DNA from 2 places in the Kitasatospora sp. NPDC096077 genome. Region 2 is predicted to be linked to the other one. Evidence: predicted binding sites of a transcription regulator. Region 2 holds the regulator's gene; the other holds the start of a gene.
What was found. Region 2 encodes HrcA, which represses chaperone genes, less so after heat shock. Its sites were predicted from a motif close to TTNGCACTCNGNNNNNCNGAGTGCNAA; they were not measured.

Region 1: groL (chaperonin GroEL) is a predicted target of HrcA. The motif match lies at 8,187-8,213, and genes of this name have one in related genera.

Annotation. Positions count from the first base shown of each region.
Region 1 is NZ_JBEOSV010000056.1:22,145-33,403, reverse strand. It holds gene ABTZ03_RS33115 (DNA repair helicase XPB) at 1-448, shown strand, start outside; gene ABTZ03_RS33110 (hypothetical protein) at 468-632, opposite strand; gene ABTZ03_RS33105 (HelD family protein) at 923-2,977, shown strand; gene ABTZ03_RS33100 (copper homeostasis protein CutC) at 3,037-3,723, opposite strand; gene ABTZ03_RS33095 (hypothetical protein) at 3,826-4,785, opposite strand; gene ABTZ03_RS33090 (PadR family transcriptional regulator) at 4,782-5,165, opposite strand; gene ABTZ03_RS33085 (HD domain-containing protein) at 5,244-5,879, shown strand; gene ABTZ03_RS33080 (DUF8819 family protein) at 5,888-6,247, opposite strand; gene groL (chaperonin GroEL) at 6,408-8,030, opposite strand; gene ABTZ03_RS33070 (cold-shock protein) at 8,377-8,580, opposite strand; gene ABTZ03_RS33065 (MoaD/ThiS family protein) at 9,159-9,437, opposite strand; gene thrC (threonine synthase) at 9,464-10,744, opposite strand; SAM riboswitch class I at 10,762-10,898, opposite strand; gene ABTZ03_RS33055 (glucosyl-3-phosphoglycerate synthase) at 11,049-11,259, shown strand, end outside.
Region 2 is NZ_JBEOSV010000002.1:126,355-137,613, forward strand. It holds gene hemW (radical SAM family heme chaperone HemW) at 1-778, shown strand, start outside; gene ABTZ03_RS02375 (Uma2 family endonuclease) at 799-1,401, shown strand; gene ABTZ03_RS02380 (DUF3097 domain-containing protein) at 1,329-2,156, opposite strand; gene pspAB (PspA-associated protein PspAB) at 2,181-2,765, opposite strand; gene htpX (zinc metalloprotease HtpX) at 2,789-3,709, opposite strand; gene hrcA (heat-inducible transcriptional repressor HrcA) at 3,978-5,012, shown strand; gene dnaJ (molecular chaperone DnaJ) at 5,090-6,226, shown strand; gene ABTZ03_RS02405 (16S rRNA (uracil(1498)-N(3))-methyltransferase) at 6,311-7,060, shown strand; gene ABTZ03_RS02410 (S41 family peptidase) at 7,130-10,363, shown strand; gene ABTZ03_RS02415 (histidine triad nucleotide-binding protein) at 10,432-10,785, shown strand; gene ABTZ03_RS02420 (ribonuclease Z) at 10,792-11,259, shown strand, end outside.

The DNA.
Region 1 (11,259 bases), on a different contig from region 2:
GCGGGTGGTGGAGGCGCTGGTCAAGAAGCACGAGAAGGACCAGACGCTGATCATCGGCCAGTACATCGACCAGCTGGACGAGCTCGGTGAGGCCCTGGACGCGCCCGTGATCAAGGGCGAGACCAGCAACGCCCAGCGCGAGAAGCTCTTCGACGCCTTCCGGAACAAGGAGATCGGCGTCCTGGTGGTCTCCAAGGTCGCCAACTTCTCGATCGACCTGCCCGAGGCGACGGTCGCCATCCAGGTCTCCGGGACCTTCGGCTCGCGCCAGGAGGAGGCCCAGCGCCTCGGCCGCGTCCTGCGCCCCAAGGCGGACGGGCACTCGGCGCACTTCTACTCGGTGGTCGCCCGGGACACCGTGGACCAGGACTTCGCCGCCCACCGGCAGCGCTTCCTGGCCGAGCAGGGCTACGCGTACCGGATCATCGACGCGGACGACGTGCTCTAGAGACGTGCCCTAGACAGGTTCAGTACCGGACACCGTCGCGCCCGAGGAAGATCACCCGCGCGGCGGTGTCCAGCACGATCCCGACGTTGCGCACGGCGGTGCTCAGCGGATTGCGGTGGTGGCGGCCCTGGACGGCGGTCGCGCCGGCCGGGCCCGAACGGGGGGTGGGGGTTTCGCTGCTCATGTCTTCCACGGTAGGCACCCGACCGGCCCACGGCATCACTCCAAAGGCCGCATCCACCGCGACGCCCGTCCTCCTCCGGGTGTACCCGCGACCCTGAGACCTGCGGGGCTGGAACCCCGAGGCCGACGGGTCTAAGATCGTCCGTCTGCCCCCTCCCGAACCGTGGTACCTGCTGACGTCCGCAGGCAGCCGGGGGAGGCGCCGACCGCACGGCAACCGGTCGGCTGTACCCCACCGTGAGCTCCATCGATCCGCTGCGCCCGCCACCGGGGCAGCCGGGAAGGTTCGCTGTGCCCGCCACCCCCACCACCGACCCCCTCCAGCGCGAACGCGACCACCTGGCCGCCTCCCGGTCCGCGCTGCGGGCCATGCGCGAGGACGTCCAGTCGCTGGACATCCGCGACGTGACCGGCTCCTGGGTCACCGCCGTCATCCTGCAGAACCAGATCGAGGCCAGGATCGCCGCCCTGGCCGACCTCTCCGACACCCCGCTGTTCTTCGGCCGCCTCGACTACCTGCACGCGGTCAGCGAGGAGCTGAGCGAAGGGGGCGGCGGGGAGAACTTCTACATCGGCCGCCGGCACGTCCACGACGCCGACGGCGACCCGATGGTGATCGACTGGCGCGCGCCGGTCTCCCAGCCGTTCTACCGGGCCAGCCGCACCGAGCCGATGGACGTCGAGCGCCGCCGCCGCTTCGGCTACACCGGCGGCGAGCTCACCGCCTACGAGGACGAGCACCTCACCGACCCGGCGGAGACGGACACCGCCTCCGCACTGCTCGCCGCCGAGATCGAGAAGCCCCGCGTCGGCCCGATGCGCGACATCGTCGCCACCATCCAGCCCGAGCAGGACGAGATCGTCCGCTCCGACATCACGGGCACCATCTGCGTCCAGGGGGCGCCCGGCACCGGGAAGACCGCCGTCGGCCTGCACCGCGTCGCGTACCTGCTGTACGCCCACCGGGAGCGGCTGGCCCGCACCGGCACCCTGGTGATCGGCCCGAACAACGCCTTCCTCTCCTACATCGAGCAGGTCCTCCCGGCGCTCGGCGAGCTGGAGGTCGGCCAGGCCACCGTGCAGCAGCTGGTCGCCCACGTCGAGGTGCGGGGCGAGGACACCCCGGAGGCGGCCCGGCTGAAGGGCGACGCCCGGATGGCCGAGGTGCTGCGCCGGGCCGTACGGGCCGGCATCACGCTGCCCACCGAGCCCTGCGTGGTGGTCCGCGGCTCCCGCCGCTGGCGCGTCCCGGTGTACGAACTGGTCGAGATCATCGAGGAGTTGAAGGGCCGCGAGATCCGCTACGGCGCCGCCCGGGACGCCCTGCCGCAGCGCATCTCGCACGCCGTGCTGCTGAAGATGGAGCAGGGCGGCGAGGCCCCGGACGACCGGGTGCAGGACGCGGTGGCCCGCAACGCCGCGGTCAAGGCGGTGGTCAAGGAGTGCTGGCCGGCCGTCGACCCGGCCAAGCTGGTGCTGCGGCTGCTCTCCGACCCGGAGTTCCTGGCCGAGTGCGCCGAGGGCGTGCTGACCGCCGAGGAGCAGCGGACGGTGCTCTGGCCCAAGCCCGGCCGCTCGGTGAAGACCGCGCGCTGGACACCGGCCGACGCCGTCCTGGTCGACGAGGCGACCGACCTGGTGCAGCGCACCCCCTCGCTCGGGCACGTGGTGCTGGACGAGGCCCAGGACCTCTCGCCGATGCAGTACCGCGCCGTCGGCCGCCGCTGCACCACCGGCTCGGCCACCGTCCTCGGCGACCTCGCCCAGGGCACCACCCCGTGGGCGACGGCCAGTTGGCCCGAGGCGCTGCGCCACCTGGGCAAGCCGGAGGCGCACATCGAGGAGCTGACCAAGGGCTTCCGGGTGCCCGAGGAGGTCATCGTGTACGCCTCCCGGCTGCTGCCCGCGATCGCCCCCGGCCTGGCCCCGGCCACCTCGGTCCGCGACGCGCCCGGCTCGCTGGAGATCCGCCGGGTCGAGGAGGCCGAGGCGTGGGAGGAGGCCGTCCTGGCGGCCTGCCGGGAGGCGCTGGAGCACGAGGGCTCGACCGGCCTGATCGCCGCCGACGCCCGGATCCCGCGGCTCGGCGAGCTGCTCACGGCGGCCGGGCTGCCGCACCTCTCCCCCGGCACCGAGACCAGCGCCGACGCCCGGCTGACCCTCGTCCCGGCCTCGCTCGCCAAGGGTCTGGAGTACGACTACGTGGTGCTGGACGAGCCGGCCGCGGTGATCGCCGGGGAGCCGGACGAGCGGACCGGCCTGCGCCGGCTGTACGTGGCGCTCACCCGCGCCGTCTCCGGGCTGACGGTGCTGCACCGCGAGCCGCTGCCCGAGCAGCTCGGCTGAGCGCTGTCCGGTCGGGACGCGGAAGGGGCCGGCCACCGGGAGGCCCCTTCCGCCGTGGTTCACGCGTCGATCAGCGCCCGCCACTCGGCGACCTTGGCCGCGTCCACCGGCGTCCGCCAGCCGTCGGCCCGCACCGCGCCGCCGACGTGGAAGGCGTCGAAGCCCTCCGCCCGCAGCTCCTTGAGGTGCTCGGCCCGCAGGCCGCCGCCGATCAGGATCCGCTGGGTGTAGCCCGGCTCGCCGCGGCGGGCCAGCTCGGCGGCGAGCACCTCGCGCCCGGCGTCCACCCCGGCCGCCGCGCCGGAGGTGAGGAAGGTGTCCAGCCCGGGCAGCGCGCCGACGGCGGCCCGCAGGGCGGCCCGGTCGGCGCTGTGGTCGATCGCCCGGTGGAAGGTCCAGCGGCAGCCGGCGATCGCCTCGGCGACGGTCGTGGTGGCGGCCAGGTCGACGGCGCCCTCGGCGTCCAGGAAGCCGAGCACGAACTCCTCGGCGCCCTCGGCCCGCAGCGCGGCGGCCCGGGCGCACAGCTCGTCCAGGTCGCCGGGGGCGAAGCCGTCCCGGATCCGGAGCATCACGCGCAGCGGGATGCCGACGGCGGCCCGGATCCGGGCGAAGTCCTCGACCGAGGGGGTGAGTCCGTCGGCGGCCATGTCGGTGACCAGTTCGAGCCGGTCGGCGCCGCCCGACTCGGCAGCCTGGGCGTCCTGGGGCGTCAGCGCGATGACTTCGAAAATTGGTCTAGACATATCAGATAGCCTGCCACATCCCCCCGGCCCCGGCGAGACCACGCCCCCGTTCCGGTCACACCGGAACGGGGGCGCTCCTCAGGCCCTTTCCCGGCGCGGGCCTCAGGCCCGGCCCGGCACCACCCCGACGGCCTCCCGCCGGCCGAACCGGCGCTCCGCCACCGCCACCAGCACCAGCAGGGCCACCACCGGCACTGCGACCGGCAGCAGGTGCGAGATCCCGCGGGACTCCCGCCAGATGTTGAACAGGCTGCCCGGCCCGGTCACCACCAGCACCGCCAGCCCGACCGCCGCCGCCCCCAGCCGCCCGCGCAGCCCGGCGAGGGCCAGCAGCGTCGGAGCGATCAGCAGCACCACGAACCACTGGAGGTCCAGCGGGAACGTCGTGTCGTCCCAGTTCTGGACCGCCTCCAGCATCCCGCCGAGGACCGCCGAGGCCACCACCAGCCCGGCGGTGCGCAGGTTCGGCCTGGGCAGCAGATCGGTCGGCGCGGCGGCCAGCAACAGCCCGGCCACCACGAACGGCACCGTGGCCATCCCGATGTAGCCGACCCACCAGACGTCGAAGAGGGTCCTCCCCAGGGCCGCGTCACCCAGGTCGTACAACCCGATGGCGCCCAGCAGCAGCGCGGTGACCCGAACCGCCGTCCACCGGCCCAGCAGGGCCGCCACTCCGAGCAGCAGCGCGGCCGCCGGCGGGGCGAAGGCCCGGACGTGGTTCCCGAACGAGTCGTCCCAGGCGAGCCACCTGGTGGTCCGCTCCAGTGTGGCCACCCAGGGCACCATGGTGGCCCCGACCACGGCCCCGGCGACCATCGGCGCCAGCAGGGCCAGCAGCCGTCCGGCCGCCGACCCGCCGGTCAGCCCGAGCCGCACCCGCAGACCGTACACCGCCAGGCCGAGCGCCTCCCGGGCGACCGCCACCCGACCGCCCTCGGCCGTCGTGTCGGCGAAGACCTCGGCCAGTTCCTCGCCGCGCTCACGGCGGTAGCGCGCCGGGTAGAGCTGCAGCGCGGCCCGCAGCAGCGCCGACGGCGTGGGGCCGATCACCGGCATGGTCATGAGAGTCCTCCCCCCGCGGCGGGCCGCTCCTGCGACCCGGTCCTCCCCGGCAACATCGACCGGATCTTCGTCAGCCGCCGCTCGGCCTCGGTGGCCACCGCCCGCAGCCGCTCGGCCTCGCTGGCCAGGGCGTCCCGTCCGGCGTCGGTCAGCGCGTAGCTGCGCCGGGCCCGGCCGTCCACGACCTCCTCGGCGGCGACCTCGATCAGCCCCTGGGTCAGCAGCCGGTCGAGCGCCCCGTAGAGCGTGCCGGTGCGCATCTTGACCCGGCCGTCCGAGATCGCGTCGATCTCCTGGATGAGCGCGTAGCCGTGTCTCGGGGCGTCGGCCAGCGCGGTGAGCAGCAGCAGCGTCGGCTCCTGCATGGAGCGTTCAGTCATACACCTACATATATCGCCGAACGGCACATCCGTCCACCGGTGCGGACCTCGAATCCCCGACCCACCACAATGAGGCCCATGCCGACCGAGGACCTGCTCACCGCCTGGACCGCCCTGCTGCACCGCTGCGGCACCACCGAGGACCCCGAACCGTACGGCCGGGAACTGCTGCGCCGCTGGTCCGAACCGCAGCGCCGCTACCACACCCCCGCGCACCTGCGCGCGGTGCTCGGCCACGTCGACGCCCTCGCCGGGCACGCCGCCGACCCGGACGCCGTCCGGCTGGCCGCCTGGTTCCACGACGCCGTCTACCGGCCCGACCGCACCGAGAACGAGCAGCGCAGCGCCGCCCTGGCCGTCCGCGCGCTGACCGCCGGCGGCCTGCCCGCCGACCGGGTCGCCGCGGTCGAGCGGCTGGTCCTGCTCACCGTCACCCACGACCCGGCCCCCGGCGACCGCGACGGCGAGGTGCTCTGCGACGCGGACCTCGCCGTGCTCGGCGGCACCCCGGAGGCCTACGCGGCGTACGCGGCCGCCGTCCGGGAGGAGTACGGCTTCGTCCCGGAGCCGGACTTCCGGGCCGGCCGGGCCGCCGTGCTGCGCCAACTCCTGGCGCTCCCGGCCCTCTACCGCACCCCCACCGCGCGCGACCGCTTCACCGAGCCCGCCCGCACCAACCTGACGGCCGAACTCGACGCCCTCCAGGGCGCCTAGGACCCCAGTTAGGCCCCCAGCTCCCCCACCGCCGCCACCACGGCGCCCTGCTTGCCGCACACCCAGTGCGGCTCCGGCCCCAACTCCGGCTCCACGCCGAGCGCGTGCGGGTCCCCGTCGGCCACGCAGGCGGTGCACAGCGGCCACCGCCCGTACGCCTCCAACAGGGCGTCCTGGACGTCCTGGGCGACCAGCCCGAGCACGTACTCGGTGCCGTCCGGCCACTGCTCCAGCCACCAGCGGCGGTGGGCGACGGCCTGCTCCACCAGCGAGACGACGGCGGCGTCCGCCACGTCCCGCGCGGTGAGGTCGGCCAGGATCAGCGCCCGGGCGTTGTGCAGGGCGGTCTCGATGTCGTCGGAAGCCATCCGTCCATTCTCCGCGGAAACGCCGGAACCCCGAAACGCCGCGTGGGCGACCCCCGGAACGCCGCATGGACGGCCCCCGGAAACGCCGCGTGGGCGGCCCCCCGAAGGGAACCGCCCACGCGGACGAGGATCGACGATCCGACCGGGAATCCGATCAGGATCAGAAGTCCATGTCACCGCCCGGCATGCCGCCGCCGGCGGCCGCGGCGGCCTTCTCCGGCTTGTCGGCGATGACGGCCTCAGTGGTGAGGAACAGCGCCGCGATGGAGGCGGCGTTCTGCAGCGCGGAGCGGGTGACCTTGGCCGGGTCGATGATGCCCGCGGCGACCAGGTCGACGTACTCGTTGGTGGCGGCGTTCAGGCCGTGACCGGCGGGGAGGTTGCGCACCTTCTCCACCACGACGCCACCCTCCAGGCCGGCGTTGGTCGCGATCTGCTTGATCGGGGCCTCCAGCGCGACCTTGACGATGTTGGCACCGGTGGCCTCGTCGCCGTCCAGCTCCAGCTTGTCGAACGCGACACCGGCCTGCAGCAGCGCGACGCCACCACCGGCGACGATGCCCTCCTCGACGGCGGCCTTGGCGTTGCGGACGGCGTCCTCGATGCGGTGCTTGCGCTCCTTGAGCTCCACCTCGGTGGCCGCGCCGGCCTTGATGACGGCCACGCCGCCGGCCAGCTTGGCGAGGCGCTCCTGGAGCTTCTCGCGGTCGTAGTCCGAGTCGCTGTTCTCGATCTCGGCGCGGATCTGGCTCACGCGACCGGCGACCTGCTCGCTGTCGCCGCCACCGTCGACGATGGTGGTCTCGTCCTTGGTGATGACCACCTTGCGGGCGGTGCCCAGCAGGTCGATGCCGGCGTTCTCCAGCTTGAGGCCGACCTCCTCGGAGATCACGGTGCCACCGGTGAGGATGGCGATGTCGCCGAGCATGGCCTTGCGGCGGTCGCCGAAGCCCGGGGCCTTGACGGCGACGGACTTGAAGGTGCCGCGGATCTTGTTCACGACCAGGGTCGACAGGGCCTCGCCCTCGACGTCCTCGGCGATGATGACGAGCGGCTTGCCGCTCTGCATGACCTTCTCCAGCAGCGGGAGCAGGTCCTTGACCGAGCCGATCTTGGAGTTGGCGATGAGGATGTACGGGTCCTCGAAGGTCGCCTCCATCCGCTCCAGGTCGGTGGCGAAGTAGGCGGAGATGTAGCCCTTGTCGAAGCGCATGCCCTCGGTGAGCTCAAGCTCCAGGCCGAAGGTGTTGCTCTCCTCGACGGTGATGACGCCTTCCTTGCCGACCTTGTCCATGGCCTCGGCGATGAGCTCGCCGATCTGGGTGTCGGCGGCGGAGATGGAGGCGGTGGAGGCGATCTGCTCCTTGGTCTCCACGTCCTTGGCCTGGGCCAGCAGCTGGTCCGAGACGGCGGCGACGGCCTTCTCGATACCGCGCTTCAGGGCCATCGGGTTGGCGCCGGCGGCGACGTTGCGCAGACCCTCGCGAACCAGGGCCTGGGCGAGCACGGTGGCGGTGGTGGTGCCGTCACCCGCGACGTCGTCCGTCTTCTTGGCGACCTCCTTGACGAGCTCCGCACCGATCTTCTCGTACGGGTCCTCGAGCTCGATCTCCTTGGCGATGGAGACACCGTCGTTGGTGATCGTGGGGGCGCCCCACTTCTTCTCCAGCACGACGTTGCGGCCCTTGGGGCCGAGCGTGACCTTCACGGCGTCGGCGAGCTGGTTCATGCCACGCTCAAGGCCGCGGCGAGCTTCCTCATCAAAGGCGATGATCTTGGCCATCAGAAGTGGTCCTCCGGGACACGGTCGACTGCTCGGACCAAGGGGTGCCCGCGACGGACGGCCCTGGTGCGCGGAGGTCCATTCCCCTACCGCTCCCGGGGGCCTCACCGACCCGGTCCGCTGTCACTCTCACACTGTGAGTGCTAACGCCAATGATTAGCACTCCGGGTGGTCGAGTGCAAGCCCAATCGGCAACCCGCGAGCCGCCCGACGGGCCCGTACGGGAACGCGAACAGGCCCGCACGGCAACGCGAACGGGCCCGTACGACGCGTGTCGTACGGGCCCGTCGAGAAGCAGGAGGTCCACCAGCAGTGGGCCGCGCCGAGCTCCTGGAGTCGGAAGGGGTCAGACCGCCGCGCGGACCATGTCCGCCTGCGGGCCCTTCTGTCCCTGGGAGATCTCGAACTCGACCCGCTGGCCCTCCTCGAGGGTGCGGTAGCCGTCCATCTGGATCGCGCTGTAGTGGACGAAGACGTCCGCACCACCGTCGACCGCGATGAAGCCGTAGCCCTTCTCCGCGTTGAACCACTTGACGGTGCCCTGAGCCATTCCGAACTCCCCTAGTGCTGTGCTGGCCCTTCACGGTCCCGCAGGTCGCGGGCCCGGGTCTGGTTTGAAGGCCGGCCCGGGGAACCCCCCCTGAGCGCAGCCGTGCACGCCGCAATCCTCCGCACGGGGGCGCCGGACGGCTTCCGTGAGCGGTTGATTACGTCGACCGCCGCTGAATGTATCCGGACCGACGCCCTCTGCAACAGGGTCAACCGCCGGGAATTCCGAGGGCCCGTCAAGAGACAAGAGTGAACAAACCGGGAGGAACTCGGCATTCGCCGCCGGACATAGCGGACGAATTACCCAAATGCCCGCAGGAATTCTGACATCTGCCTGACATGTTTCCCGGGAACGACCCCGGGCCGGTCCCGCCGGTCGGACGACCTCCGGCGAAGCACCCCGTGCGCCGGAAGGGCGGCCCTGTTCCCAGCAGAGCCACACTCTACTCCGACTTGAGCGGGAAATATTCCCGCCGAAATGCGAACGCGCCGCCCGTGCGTACGGAGAGTGGAATTCCGTACGCACGGGCGGCGCGGGGCGACCCGGAAAGCAACCCGGAAACGCGACCGCCGAACGGCTCAGCAGCCGCCGGCCACCGCCGGAATGATCGAGACGCTGGCGCCGTCCCCGATCTCGGTCGCCAGGCCCTCGGCGAACCGCACGTCGTCGTCGTTCACGTACACGTTGACGAAGCGGCGCAGCTTGCCGGTGTCGTCCAGGATCCGGGCCGAGATGCCCGCGTGGTTCTGCTCCAGGTGGGCGATGACCTCGGCCAGGGTGGCCCCCTCGGCGGTCACCTCGGCCGCACCGCCGGTGTAGGTGCGCAGGATGGTGGGGATGCGGACGTTGGCGCTCATGGCTCTCCTTGCGGGGTGGGGGTGGTTCAGGCGGACGCGAGACCGGCGGAGTGGAAGGCGTCCAGCGTCGGGCGGATGACGGCGGTCATCCCGGCCTCGGAGACGGCGTCCAGGGTCTTCAGGCCGTCGCCGGTGTTGATCGCGACGGTCTCCTTGGCCGGGTCCAGCTGACCCGTCTCGACCAACTTCTTCAGCACGCCGACGGTCACCCCGCCCGCGGTCTCGGCGAAGATGCCCTCGGTCCGGGCCAGCAGCCGGATCGCCGCCACGACCTCCGCGTCCGTGACGTCCTCGACCGCGCCGCCGGTGCGGCGGGCGATGTCCAGCACGTACGGGCCGTCCGCCGGGTTGCCGATCGCCAGCGACTTGGCGATGGTGTCCGGCTTCACCGGCTTGATCACGTCCCGGCCGGCCTTGAACGCCGCCGACACCGGCGAGCAGCCCTCCGCCTGGGCGCCGAAGATCCGGTACGGCCGGTCCTCGACCAGCCCCAGCCTGATCAGCTCCTGCAGCCCCTTGTCGATCTTCGTCAGCTGGGAGCCGGAGGCGATCGGGATGACGATCTGCTCCGGCAGGCGCCAGCCCAGCTGCTCGCAGATCTCGTACGCCAGCGTCTTGGAGCCCTCGCCGTAGTACGGCCGCAGGTTGACGTTGACGAAGCCCCAGCCCTCGCCGGCCGGGTCCCCGATCAGCTCCGAGCAGAAGCGGTTCACGTCGTCGTAGTTGCCCTCGATGCCGACCAGCTCGCCGCCGTACACCCCGGCCATCACGACCTTGCCCTGCTCCAGGTCGTGCGGGATGAAGACGCAGGACCGGAACCCGGCCCGGGCCGCCGCCGCGCCCACCGCGCCGGCCAGGTTGCCGGTGGAGGAGCAGGACAGCGTGGTGTACCCGAACGCCCGGGCCGCCTCGATCGCGCAGGCCACCACCCGGTCCTTGAACGAGTGGGTGGGGTTGCCGGAGTCGTCCTTGATGTGCAGCTGCGCGGTGAAGCCGAGCTCACGACCCAGGTTGTCCGCCTTGACCAGCGGGGTCCAGCCGGGGTTCAGGTTGGGCTTGGAGGCGACGTCGGCCGGCACCGGCAGCAGCGGCGCGTACCGCCAGATGGACGCGGGGCCGGACTCGATCCGCTTGCGCAGCTCCTCGGCGCGCTCGCTCCCGAACTCGTAGGCGATCTCCAGCGGCCCGAAGCACTCCAGGCAGGCGAAGCTGGGGCCGAGCGGGAACCGGGTTCCGCACTCCCGACAGGACAGCGCGGCGGCGGGGCCGAGGTCCACGGAAACAGGTGCGGCAGTGTCGATGGCCATGATGGCGGAGGCCTCTCTCCTCATCTTCCCCGCGGCGCGGTCGCGCCACAGGCCGGAATTGGCACCTGTCCCGCCGGGGCCTGTCGACAGACAGCCGAGCGAGAAGGTTGCCGGGACGTCAACGGGCCGTTCCCTCAGTCCCTCTGGATGAGCTTGTGAAATTGTGGCGGTGCGCAACGGTGACCCCGGCGTGCAAAGGTCCGACCGCTGTACGAAGACTGTATCCGAAGGCGTCACCCCTGAACGGGTCCGTCCGCCAAGCGAGATGAGCCGTTCCACCCCGATCCCGCCGAGGAGAGTCACCGTGCCCGCCGAACCGATCCCCGCGCTCCTCCCGCAGGCGGCGTCCTGGCTCCGCCGCCGCTCGTGGAGCGCGACCGACCGGCCGGTGCACACCCTGCTGGAGGCCAAGCGGCGCACCGGCCGCACCGTCAGCGTCGTCCTTCCGGCCCTGGACGAGGAGGCCACCGTCGGCGACATCGTCCGCACCGTCCGGCGCGAGCTGATGGAGCGGA
Region 2 (11,259 bases):
GATCTCCTTCGGCATGCAGAGCGCCCGCCCGCACGTCCTCCGGCTGCTCGACCGCCACCACACCCCCGGCCGCCCCGAGGCGTGCGTGGCCGAGGCCCGGGAGGCCGGCTTCGAGCACGTCAACCTCGACCTGATCTACGGCACCCCCGGCGAGTCCGACGACGACTGGCGGGCCTCCCTGGACGCCGCGATCGGCGCCGGGCCCGACCACGTCTCCGCGTACTCGCTGATCGTCGAGGACGGCACCAAGCTGGCCGCCCGGGTCAAGCGCGGCGAACTGCCGATGATCGACGACGACGTGCACGCCGACCGCTACCTCATCGCCGAGCAGGCGCTCAGTGCGGCCGGCTACTCCTGGTACGAGGTCTCCAACTGGGCCACCACCCCCGAGGGCCGCTGCCGCCACAACGAGCTCTACTGGACCGGCGCCGACTGGTGGGGCGCCGGCCCCGGCGCCCACAGCCACGTCGGCGGCGTCCGCTGGTGGAACGCCAAGCACCCCGCCGCCTACGCCCAGGCCCTCGCCGAGGGCCGCACCCCGGCCCTGGGCCGCGAGGTGCTGGGCGAGGAGGACCGCCGGGTCGAGCGGATCCTGCTGGAACTGCGCCTGGAGCGCGGCATCCCGCTGGACCTGCTGACCGACACCGGCCGCCGCGCCGCCGCCAAGGCCCTCGCCGACGGCCTCCTCGCCGAGGAGCCCTACGAGCAGGGCCGCGCCGCCCTCACCCTCCAGGGCAGGCTGCTGGCGGATGCCGTCGTCCGCGACCTGGTGGACTGATTCACGGCTATCGTGTTCGCGTGACTACTCCAAGTGCGCGATCGTGGAGGGTTCTGGAGGAGCTCGACGTCCCAGAGGGTGTCCGCGCCGAGCTCATCTCCGGGGAGATCCTGCTGTCTCTGAGCTCCGACATGACGACCAACCTCATCGTCGCGTCCCTCATCCATCAGGTCCCCCACGAGCTGTGGTACCGGCTGACCAAGCAGGACCTCGCCTACTGGGGATGCGGCAGCCGGCTGCAGCCGGATCTCGTGGTTCTCGAGAGTGCGGCGATTGACGTCGCTGTGGCTGCCATGGTGGTCGAGGTAGTCTCAGGGGCGAGCTCGCTCAGGGACTATTACTCGAAGCGGGGGCTCTACGCGGAGGCCGGAATCCCGGCATATCTCATCGTTGACCCGGGTGAGGCCGTCTGCGTGCTACTGACCGAGCCGAGCCGGGAAACCCTTGCCGGGGAGCCCGACTACCTTTCAATGAGGACCAGTCTGTTTGGTGAGGTCGTTCCGGTGGGTGCACTGGGCGTGGATCTGATGACTTCTGAATTCCCCCGGGGTCACTCCGGGAGGGCCGTGAAGTCGATCAACTCCTCGACCTTCGCGAGGAGTTCGGGCTCCAGGTCCTTGTAGCTGTCCACCTTCGACAGGATTCGCTTCCAGGCCGCCGGGGTGTCCACCGGCCAGCCGAGGCGGCGGCAGGTGCCCTCCTTCCAGTCCTCCCCCCGCGGGACGGCGGGCCAGCCGGGGATGCCCACGGACGACGGCTTCACGGCCTGCCAGATGTCGATGTAGGGGTGGCCGACGACCAGCACCGAGTCGCCGGTGACCCGGGCGGCGATCCGGTGCTCCTTGGTGCCGGGGAGCAGGTGGTCGACCAGGACGCCGAGGCGGCGGCCGGGGCCGGGGGCGAAGTCGGCGACGATCGCCGGGAGGTCGTCGATGCCCCGCAGGTACTCGACGACGACGCCCTCGATCCGCAGGTCGTCGCCCCAGACCCGCTCGACCAGTTCGGCGTCGTGCCGCCCCTCCACATAGATCCGGGACTCGCGGGCGACCCGGGCGCGGGCGCCGGGGACGGCGAGGGAGCCGGAGGCGGTGCGGGCAGGGGTGCGGGGCGCCGCGGGGGCGGTCGGGCGGACCAGGGTGACCGTCCGGCCCTCCAGCAGGAAGCCGCGCGGGACCATCGGGAAGACCCGGTGCCGGCCGAAGCGGTCCTCCAGGGTGACGGTGAACCCCTCGGCGGTCTTCTCGCAGCGCACCACCGCCCCGCAGTAGCCGGTGGCCGCCTCCTCGACCACCAGGTCCCGCTCCGCGGGCACCTCCGGGGCGGGGGCCTGCTTCTTCCACGGCGGGGTGAGGTCCGGTCCGTACTGGTGGCTGCGCATGGTGGCGAGTCTACGGACGGGGCGTCAGAGGCCCGGTGCGCCCCAGACCGGGAACCAGCGGCTGAGGTCCTTCTCCAGCCGCAGGTCGTTCCCCAGCAGCGCGTTGACCTGGAGCTCCAGCGGGCTGTTGCGCCGCTCCCCGCCGCCGGGCATCGGGGCGAACGGGTAGAAGGTGCCGCGCTTGTAGAGGTAGACCAGGGCCAGCGACTGCCCCTCCGGGTTGCGGAAGGCGACCAGCGAGCAGAGCAGCTGCGGCCCGAAGCCGTTGGCCTCCAGCTCGCTGTTGACCGCGTGCAGGTCGTTCACCAGCTCCGGCAGTTCCTCGGGGGTGTGCCGGGCGAGCAGCCAGGAGTAGCCGTAGCCGTCCTTGGAGGCCTCCACCGGGACGCCGCCGCGTTCGGTGTCGGCGTCCAGCAGGGCCCGGACCTGCTGTTCCACCTGGACGAAGGCCCCGCCCTCGACGGCCGCGAAGCAGACCGAGCCCAGCCCGGTGGGCAGGAACCCGGCCCCGGCCTCCAGGGTGAGCGCGGCGGACGGCAGGCCGAACAGCTGGTCGAGGTCGGGTTTGACGGGCTTGGTGCGGCCGAACAGGGCGTCCAGGATTCCCACGGGGGTGCCTTCCGGGTCGGGGGTCAGCGGCCGAGCTGCTCGGAGATCTTCGCCAGCTGGGCCAGCCGCTTCTCCAGCGTCGGGTGGGTGGAGAACAGCTGGGCGGCGGTCTCCTTGGCGCTCAGCGCGGGGGCGAAGTAGAAGGCGTTGTAGGGCTGCGACTTGCGCAGGTCCTCGCTGGGGATGGCGGCGATCTGCCCGGTCACCTTGGTCAGGGCCGAGGCCAGCGCGCTGGGTCGGCCGGTGAGCTGGGCGGCGGCCCGGTCGGCGGCCAGCTCGCGGTAGCGGGACAGCAGCCGGGTGAGCAGGAAGCTGATCGCGTAGACCACGATCGACACCAGCGGGATGATCAGCGCCGCGATGGCCGCGTTCTGGTCGTTGTTGTTGCGCCCGCCGCCCATGAACCCGCCGTACATCGCGATCCGGGTCATCGCCCCGGCGAGCACCCCGAGGAAGCCGGCGATGGTCATCACCGCGACGTCCCGGTGGGCGACGTGCGACAGCTCGTGCGCGAGGACGCCCTCCAGCTCCTCCGGTTCGAGCCGGCGCAGCAGGCCGGTGGTGACGCACACCACGGCGTTCTGCGGGTTGCGGCCGGTGGCGAAGGCGTTCGGCATGTCGTTGTCCGCGACCGCCACCCGGGGTTTGGGCATGTCGGCCAGCGCGCAGAGCCGGTCGATGGTGCCGTGCAGCTGGGGGTACTCCTCCTCGGTCACCGGACGGGCGCCCATCGCCCGCTCGGTGATCTTGTCGCTGAACCAGAACTGGGCCACGAACAGCCCGCCGGAGATCAGCACGATCAGCGGCCAGGCCCCGCGCAGCAGCACGATCAGCAGGCCCGTGAAACCGACGTACAGCAGCCCGATCACGAACATCGTCGCGACCATGCGGCCGGTCAGGCCGCGGTCGGGCGCGAAACGGGTGTGCTGGCCCGAGCTCGACATTGCTTGCTCCTCCGTTCGCCGTCGCTTTCGATGCTGCCACCCGGACGGCCCCGGGGCACCACCCCGGCACACGGAGTGTCGTGGCGGCCGTCCGGAACTGCGGGCAGGATCACCCCGGTCGGGCCGTTCCTGCGGTAGGACCCGGGCCGTACACTGGCAGGTACGGTTTTGGCACTCGTGTGCGCAGAGTGCCAAGGTCGGGCCCCTCCGCAGGAGCGGCTCGCAGCATCACAGACGGACAACGCGCGAAGACGGAGGTGCGTGCCCCATGGCCGGAGAGGTCCGCCAACTGGACGACCGCAAGCTCGCCGTGCTGCGCGCGATCGTCCAGGACTACGTGGGCACCGAGGAGCCGGTGGGCTCCAAGGCCCTGGTGGAGCGGCACAACCTCGGGGTGTCCCCGGCGACGGTGCGCAACGACATGGCGGCGCTGGAGGAGGAGGGGTACATCCACCAGCCGCACACCAGTGCGGGGCGGATCCCCACCGACAAGGGCTACCGGCTGTTCGTCGACAAGCTCGCCGAGATCAAGCCGATGAGCTCCCCGGAGCGCCGGGCGATCCGGCACTTCCTGGACGGCGCCGTCGACCTGGACGACGTGGTCACCCGCACGGTGCGGCTGCTCGCGCAGCTGACCCGGCAGGTCGCCGTGGTGCAGTACCCCTCGCTCACCCGCTCGACCGTCCGGCACATCGAGCTGGTGGCGCTGGCCCCGGCCAAGGTGATGCTGGTGCTGATCACCAACACCGGCCGGGTCGAGCAGCGGATGGTCGACTGCCCGGGCACGGTCGGCGAGACGGTCCTGGCGGACCTGCGGTCGCGGATCAACGCGCGGGCGGCCGGTCAGCGGCTGCCGGACGTCCCGGGGCTGCTGGAGGAGCTGCCGGCGGTCTTCGAACAGGCCGACCGCCCGACCGTCAGTACGGTCCTGGCGACGCTGTTCGAGGCGCTCGCCGAACAGAACGAGGAACGGATCATGCTGGCCGGCACGGCCAACCTGACCCGTTTCGGGCACGACTTCCCGCTCACCATCCAGCCGGTGCTGGAGGCCCTGGAGGAGCAGGTCGTCCTGCTCCGCCTCCTGGGTGAGACCACCGACGCCGCGATGACGGTCCGGATCGGGCGGGAGAACGCGTACGAGGGGCTGAATTCCACCTCGGTCGTCTCCGTCGGTTACGGTTCGGGCGACGAGAGCGTGGCCAAACTAGGTGTGATCGGTCCGACCCGGATGGACTACCCGGGCACAATGGGGGCGGTGCGGGCGGTGGCACGGTACGTGGGTCAGATCCTGGCCGAGTCGTAGCAAGCAGCCGCCGTTGAGGGATTCAACGGCGGTGACCAGTCGCAGCACTACTACAGGCGGAACAAGCGGAGCATTTGGTGGCCACGGACTACTACGCGGTACTCGGCGTCCGACGGGATGCGGGGCAGGACGAGATCAAGAAGGCGTTCCGGCGCCTGGCACGCGAACTGCACCCGGACGTCAACCCGGACCCGAAGACGCAGGAGCGGTTCAAGGAGATCAACGCCGCCTACGAGGTGCTCTCCGACCCGCAGAAGCGTCAGGTCTACGACCTCGGCGGCGACCCGCTGTCGCCCGGCGGCGGCGCGGGCGGCTTCGGGGCCGGCGCGGCGGGCTTCGGCTTCTCCGACATCATGGACGCCTTCTTCGGCGCCGCGGCCGGCCAGCGCGGCCCGCGCTCGCGCACCCGCCGCGGCCAGGACGCCATGATTCGGCTGGAGATCACCCTGGAGGAGGCCGCCTTCGGCACCACCAAGGAACTCCAGGTCGACACCGCCGTCACCTGCACCACCTGCAGCGGCGAGGGCGCGGCCCCCGGCACCTCCGCGCAGACCTGTGACATGTGCCGCGGCAAGGGCGAGGTCTCCCAGGTGACCCGCTCCTTCCTGGGCCAGGTCATGACCTCGCGCCCCTGCCCGCAGTGCCAGGGCTTCGGCACCGTCGTGCCGACCCCGTGCCCCGAGTGCGCCGGCGACGGCCGGGTGCGGGCCCGCCGCACCCTGACGGTCAAGATCCCGGCCGGTGTCGACAACGGCACCCGGATCCAGCTGGCCGGCGAGGGCGAGGTCGGCCCCGGCGGCGGCCCGGCCGGCGACCTGTACGTCGAGATCGCCGAGACCACCCACGCGGTGTTCCAGCGGCGCGGCGACGACCTGCACTGCACCGTCACCATCCCGATGACGGCCGCCTCGCTCGGCACCCAGGTGCCGCTGCAGACCCTGGACGGGCTGGAGGAGGTCGACATCCGGCCCGGCACCCAGTCCGGCCAGTCGATCCCGCTGCACGGCAGGGGCATCACCCACCTGCGCGGCGGCGGCCGGGGCGACCTGATAGTGCACGTCGAGGTGCAGACGCCCACCAAGCTCGACGCCGAGCAGGAGGAACTGCTGCGCCGGCTCGCCGTACTGCGCGGCGAGGAGCGCCCGTCCGGCCAGTTCGCGCCGGGCCAGCAGGGGCTGTTCTCGCGCCTGAAGGACGCCTTCAACGGCCGGTAGCCGTCCGTGAGGGGGTGCCGGGGGCCAGCCCCGGCACCCCCTTCGCGTTGTCCCACGTCCCGTTCCCCCGGAGGTTCCCCCGTCATGACCGCGCCCGTCTTCGTCGTCGAGACCGAGCGGCTCGCCGCCGCCGCGCCCGGGGCCGTGGTGCGGCTGGACGGGGCGGAGGGGCGGCACGCGGCCGCGGTGAAGCGGCTGGCGGCCGGCGAGGCGGTGACCCTGGCGGACGGCCTGGGACTCGGCGTGGACGGCACCGTCGCCGCGGTGCTCGGCAAGGACGCGATCGAGGTCACCGTCACCGCGGTGCGCCGGGAGCCGGAGCCGGCCCCGCGGATCGTCGTCGTCCAGGCGCTGCCCAAGGGCGACCGCGGCGAGCTGGCCGTGGAGACCATGACCGAGGTCGGCGTGGACGTGGTGGTCCCCTGGTCCGCCTCGCGCTGCATCACCCAGTGGAAGGGCGAGCGCGGCGCCAAGGCGCTCGCCAAGTGGCGGGCCACCGCCCGGGAGGCGGGCAAGCAGTCCCGCCGGCTGCGCTTCCCCGAGGTGCGCGAGCCGATGACCACCCGGCAGCTGGCCCCGCTGCTGGCACAGGCCGCGCTCGCCGCCGTGCTGCACGAGGAGGGCGCCGAGCCGCTGGCGCAGGCCGCCCTGCCGGACGCCGGGGACATCGTGCTGGTGGTCGGCCCGGAGGGCGGGGTCTCCCCGGAGGAGCTGGCCGCCTTCGCCGAGGCGGGCGCGAAGCCGTACCGGCTGGGCCCGTCGGTGCTGCGCACCTCGACCGCCGGGGTGGCGGCCGGGGCGCTGCTGCTGGGGCGCACCGGGCGCTGGGCGTAACCCCCGCGCGCCGGGCGGGAGTTGCCGAAAACGGAGCGGCTCGTACCCGCACCTGCCTACGCTGGCGGCGTGACGGACTCCCTGAGCACCTCCGCGGGCGCCTATCTGCGCCATCCCCATCTGCACGGTGACCTGGCCGCCTTCGTCGCCGAGGACGACCTCTGGCTCGCCCCGCTGGACGGCGGCCGGGCCTGGCGGCTGACCGCCGATCACCTGCCGGTGCGCCACCCCCGGTTCTCCCCGGACGGGCGGCTCATCGCCTTCACCTCGACCCGGGACGGCGCCCCCGAGGTGCACGTGGTGCCGGTGGACGGCGGTCCGTCCCGGCGGCTCACCCACTGGGGCAACGAGGCGACCCGGGTGCAGGGGTGGACCGCGGACGGGCGTCCGATCGCCACCACCGGCGCGGGCGAGGCCGGGGGGCGCCGCAGCTGGGCGCACGCGCTGCCGCTGGACGGCGGCCCGCCGGTGCGGCTGTCGTACGGGCCGGTCGGCGGGCTGGCCTTCGAACCGGACGGCGACCGCGTGCTGCTGGCCACCTTCAACAACCGCGAGCCGGCCTGGTGGAAGCGCTACCGGGGCGGCCGGGCGGGCCGGCTGTGGCTCGGCCGGGACGAATTCACGCGGATCCACGAGGAGTTGGACGGGCAGCTCGACTCCCCGCTGTGGGTCGCCGGGGACGGCGGGCGCGGCAGCCGGATCGCCTTCCTGTCCGACCACCAGGGCGTCGGCGAGCTGTGGTCCAGCCTCCCGGACGGCACCGACCTGCGCCGGCACGGCACCGACCCGGACGGCTTCTACGCCCGCGGTGCGAGCACCGACGGCACCCGGGTGGTCTTCCACCGGGCCGGCGACCTCTGGCTGCTGGACGACCTGGACACCGCCGCGCCGCGCCGCCTGGACGTCCGGCTGGCCGGCCCGCGCACCGGCCGCCGCCCCCGCCCGGTGTCCGCCGCGCACTGGCTCGACTCCGTCGCCCCGGACCGCACCGGCCGGGCCAGCGCCGCGGTGGTGCGCGGCAGCGTGCACTGGCTGACCCACCGGGAGGGCCCGGCCCGGGTGCTGGACGAGACCCCGGGCGTGCGCGCCCGGCTGGCCCGGGTGGTGCCGGGCGCGGACGGCGCCCAGGGCGTGCTCTGGGTGACCGACGCCGAGGGCGAGGACGCCCTGGAGTACGCCCCCGCCGTGCACGGCCCCGAGCGGCGCCGGCTGGCCGCCGGACAGCTCGGCCGGGTCAACTCGCTGGTGGTCTCCCCGGACGGGAAGCGGGCGGCGCTCGGCGTGCACGACGGCCGGGTGCTGCTGGTCGCCCTGGCCGACGGCGCCGTGCACCAGCTGGACCGCAGTGGCGACGGCGAGGTCAGCGGGCTGGTGTTCAGCCCGGACTCGGCCCACCTGGCCTGGTCCCGCCCGGTGCACCGGATGGGCCCGTACTCGCTGCGCCAGATCGTGCTGGCCGACCTGGCCACCCGCACCGTCGGCGAGGTCACCCCGCAGCGCTTCCTGGACACCTCGCCCGCCTTCACCGCGGACGGCCGCTACCTGGCCTTCCTGTCGGTGCGCACCTTCGACCCGGTCTACGACGCCCACTCCTTCGACCTGTCCTTCCCGAACGGCTGCCGCCCGTACCTGGTCACCCTCGCCGCCGAGACGCCGTCCCCGTTCGGGCCGCGGCGGGCCGGGCGGGCGCCGGGCGGGGAGGAGGACGAGCCCAAGGCGGGCGCGGCGGAGGCCGCCCCGGCGACCGTGGTGGACCTGGCGGGCATCGCCGACCGGATCGTCCCCTTCCCGGTCGAGGGCGGCCGCTTCCACGCGCTGCGCGCCGCCAAGGACGGGCTGCTCTGGACCAGGGCGCCGCTGCTCGGCGAACTCGGCGACGGCGCGGCCTCGCTGGACGACGACCGGCCCCGTCCGGTGCTGGAGCGCTTCGACCTGCGCAAGCGCCGGGTCGAGCAACTGGTGCACGGCGTCGACGACTTCGCGGTCAGCGGGGACGGCACCCGGGTGGCCGTGCAGGACGAGGGCGAACTGCGGATCGTCCCGGCCGACCACAAGGCCGGCGGCGAGGACGAGGAGACCGCCGTCGACCTGGCCCGGCTGCGGGTGACCGTCGACCCGGCCGCCGAGTGGCGGCAGATGTACGCCGAGAACGGCCGGCTGATGCGGGACAACTTCTGGCGCCCCGACCTCGGCGGCGTGGACTGGGCCGGGATCCTGGAGCGCTACCGGCCGCTGGTCGAGCGGGTCGGCTCGCACGACGAACTGGTCGACCTGCTCTGGGAGGTGCACGGCGAGCTCGGCACCTCGCACGCCTACGTGGTGCCGTACGGCCGCTACACCGAACCCGCCCGGCGCCAGGGCCTGCTGGGCGCCGACCTGGTCCGGGACGGCGGACGGTGGCGGATCGACCGGATCCTGCCCGGCGAGTCCTCCGACCCCCGGGCCCGCTCGCCGCTGGCCGCGCCCGGTGTCGCGATCCGCCCGGGCGACGCCCTGCTCGCCGTCAACGGCCGCCCGGTGGACCCGGTCACCGGCCCGGCGCCGCTGCTGGCCGGCACCGCCGGTCAGCCGGTCGAGCTGACCGTGGCCGGGAAGGACGGCGGCGACCCGCGCCACCCGGTGGTCGTCCCGCTCGCCGACGAGGAGGCGCTGCGCTACCACGACTGGGTGGCCGGCCGGCGGGCCGCGGTGCGCGAGCTGTCCGGGGGGCGGCTCGGCTACCTGCACATCCCCGACATGCAGACGGCCGGCTGGGCCCAGCTGCACCGCGACCTGTCCACCGAGATGGCCCGGGAGGGCCTGATCGTGGACGTCCGGGACAACCGCGGCGGCCACACCTCGCAGCTGGTGATAGAGAAGCTGGCCCGGCGGATCGTCGGCTGGTACGCGATCCGGGACACCGACCACCGGGTGCCCTACCCGATGGACGCCCCGCGCGGGCCGGTGGTCGCGATCGCCAACGAGCTGTCCGGCTCGGACGGCGACGTGGTCAACGCGGCCGTCCAGGCGCTCGGCATCGGTCCGGTGGTCGGCACCCGCACCTGGGGCGGGGTGATCGGCATCGACAGCCGCTACCAGCTGGTCGACGGCACCCTGGTCACCCAGCCCAAGTACGCGATGTGGCTGGAGAACTACGGCTGGGGCCTGGAGAACCACGGCGTCGACCCGGACGTCGAGGTGCCGTTCGCCCCGCACCACTGGGCGGCCGGTCAGGACCCCCAGCTGGCCGAGGGCGTCCGGATCGCGCTGGAGACCCTGGCCCGCACCCCGGCCCGCACCGGGCCGCCGCTGCCCTGGGCGTGAACGGCTCGGCTAGGCTGCGGCCGTACGGCGCCACGACGACAGAGACCCACCGAAACGAGGAGACCCCGATGGCCGGCGAGCCGCAGCCCGACTGCCTGTTCTGCAAGATCGTGGCGGGCGAGATCCCGGCGACCGTGGTGCGCAAGACCGAGCGCACCCTCGCCTTCCGCGACATCGCCCCCAAGGCCCCCGTGCACGTCCTGGTCATCCCGCACCTCCACTACCCGAACGCCGCCGCGCTGGCCGCCGCCGAACCGGAGATCGCCGGTGAACTGCTCGCCGAGGCGGGCGCGGTGGCCCGGGACGAGGGCATCCAGGACTACCGGCTGATCTTCAACACCGGTGCGGGCGCCGGGCAGACCGTCTTCCACGCCCACGTGCACGTGCTCGGCGGCAGGCACATGACCGAGAGCATGGTCTGAGCCCAGGTGTCCCCGCGCGAACTCGTCGTCCTCGGCACCGCCAGCCAGGTGCCCACCCGGCACCGCAACCACAACGGCTACCTGCTCCGCTGGGACGGCGAGGGCGTGCTGTTCGACCCCGGCGAGGGCACCCAGCGGCAGATGCTGCACGCCGGGGTCTCGGCCACCCAGATCACCCGGATCGCCGTGACCCACTTCCACGGCGACCACTGCCTGGGCCTCGCCGGGGTGATCCAGCGGATCAACCTTGACCGGGTCCCGCACCCGGTGGACGTCTACTTCCCGGCCTCCGGCGAGGTCTACTTCGAGCGGCTGCGGCACGCCACCGCCTACCACGAGACGGCGGTGCTGCGGCCCCGGCCGATCGACGAGCCCGGCCCGCTGCCCGCGCCCGGCGCCCGCTTCGCGTTGGACGCGGTCCGCCTCGACCACCCGGTGGAGTCCTTCGGCTACCGGCTGTCCGAGCCGGACGGG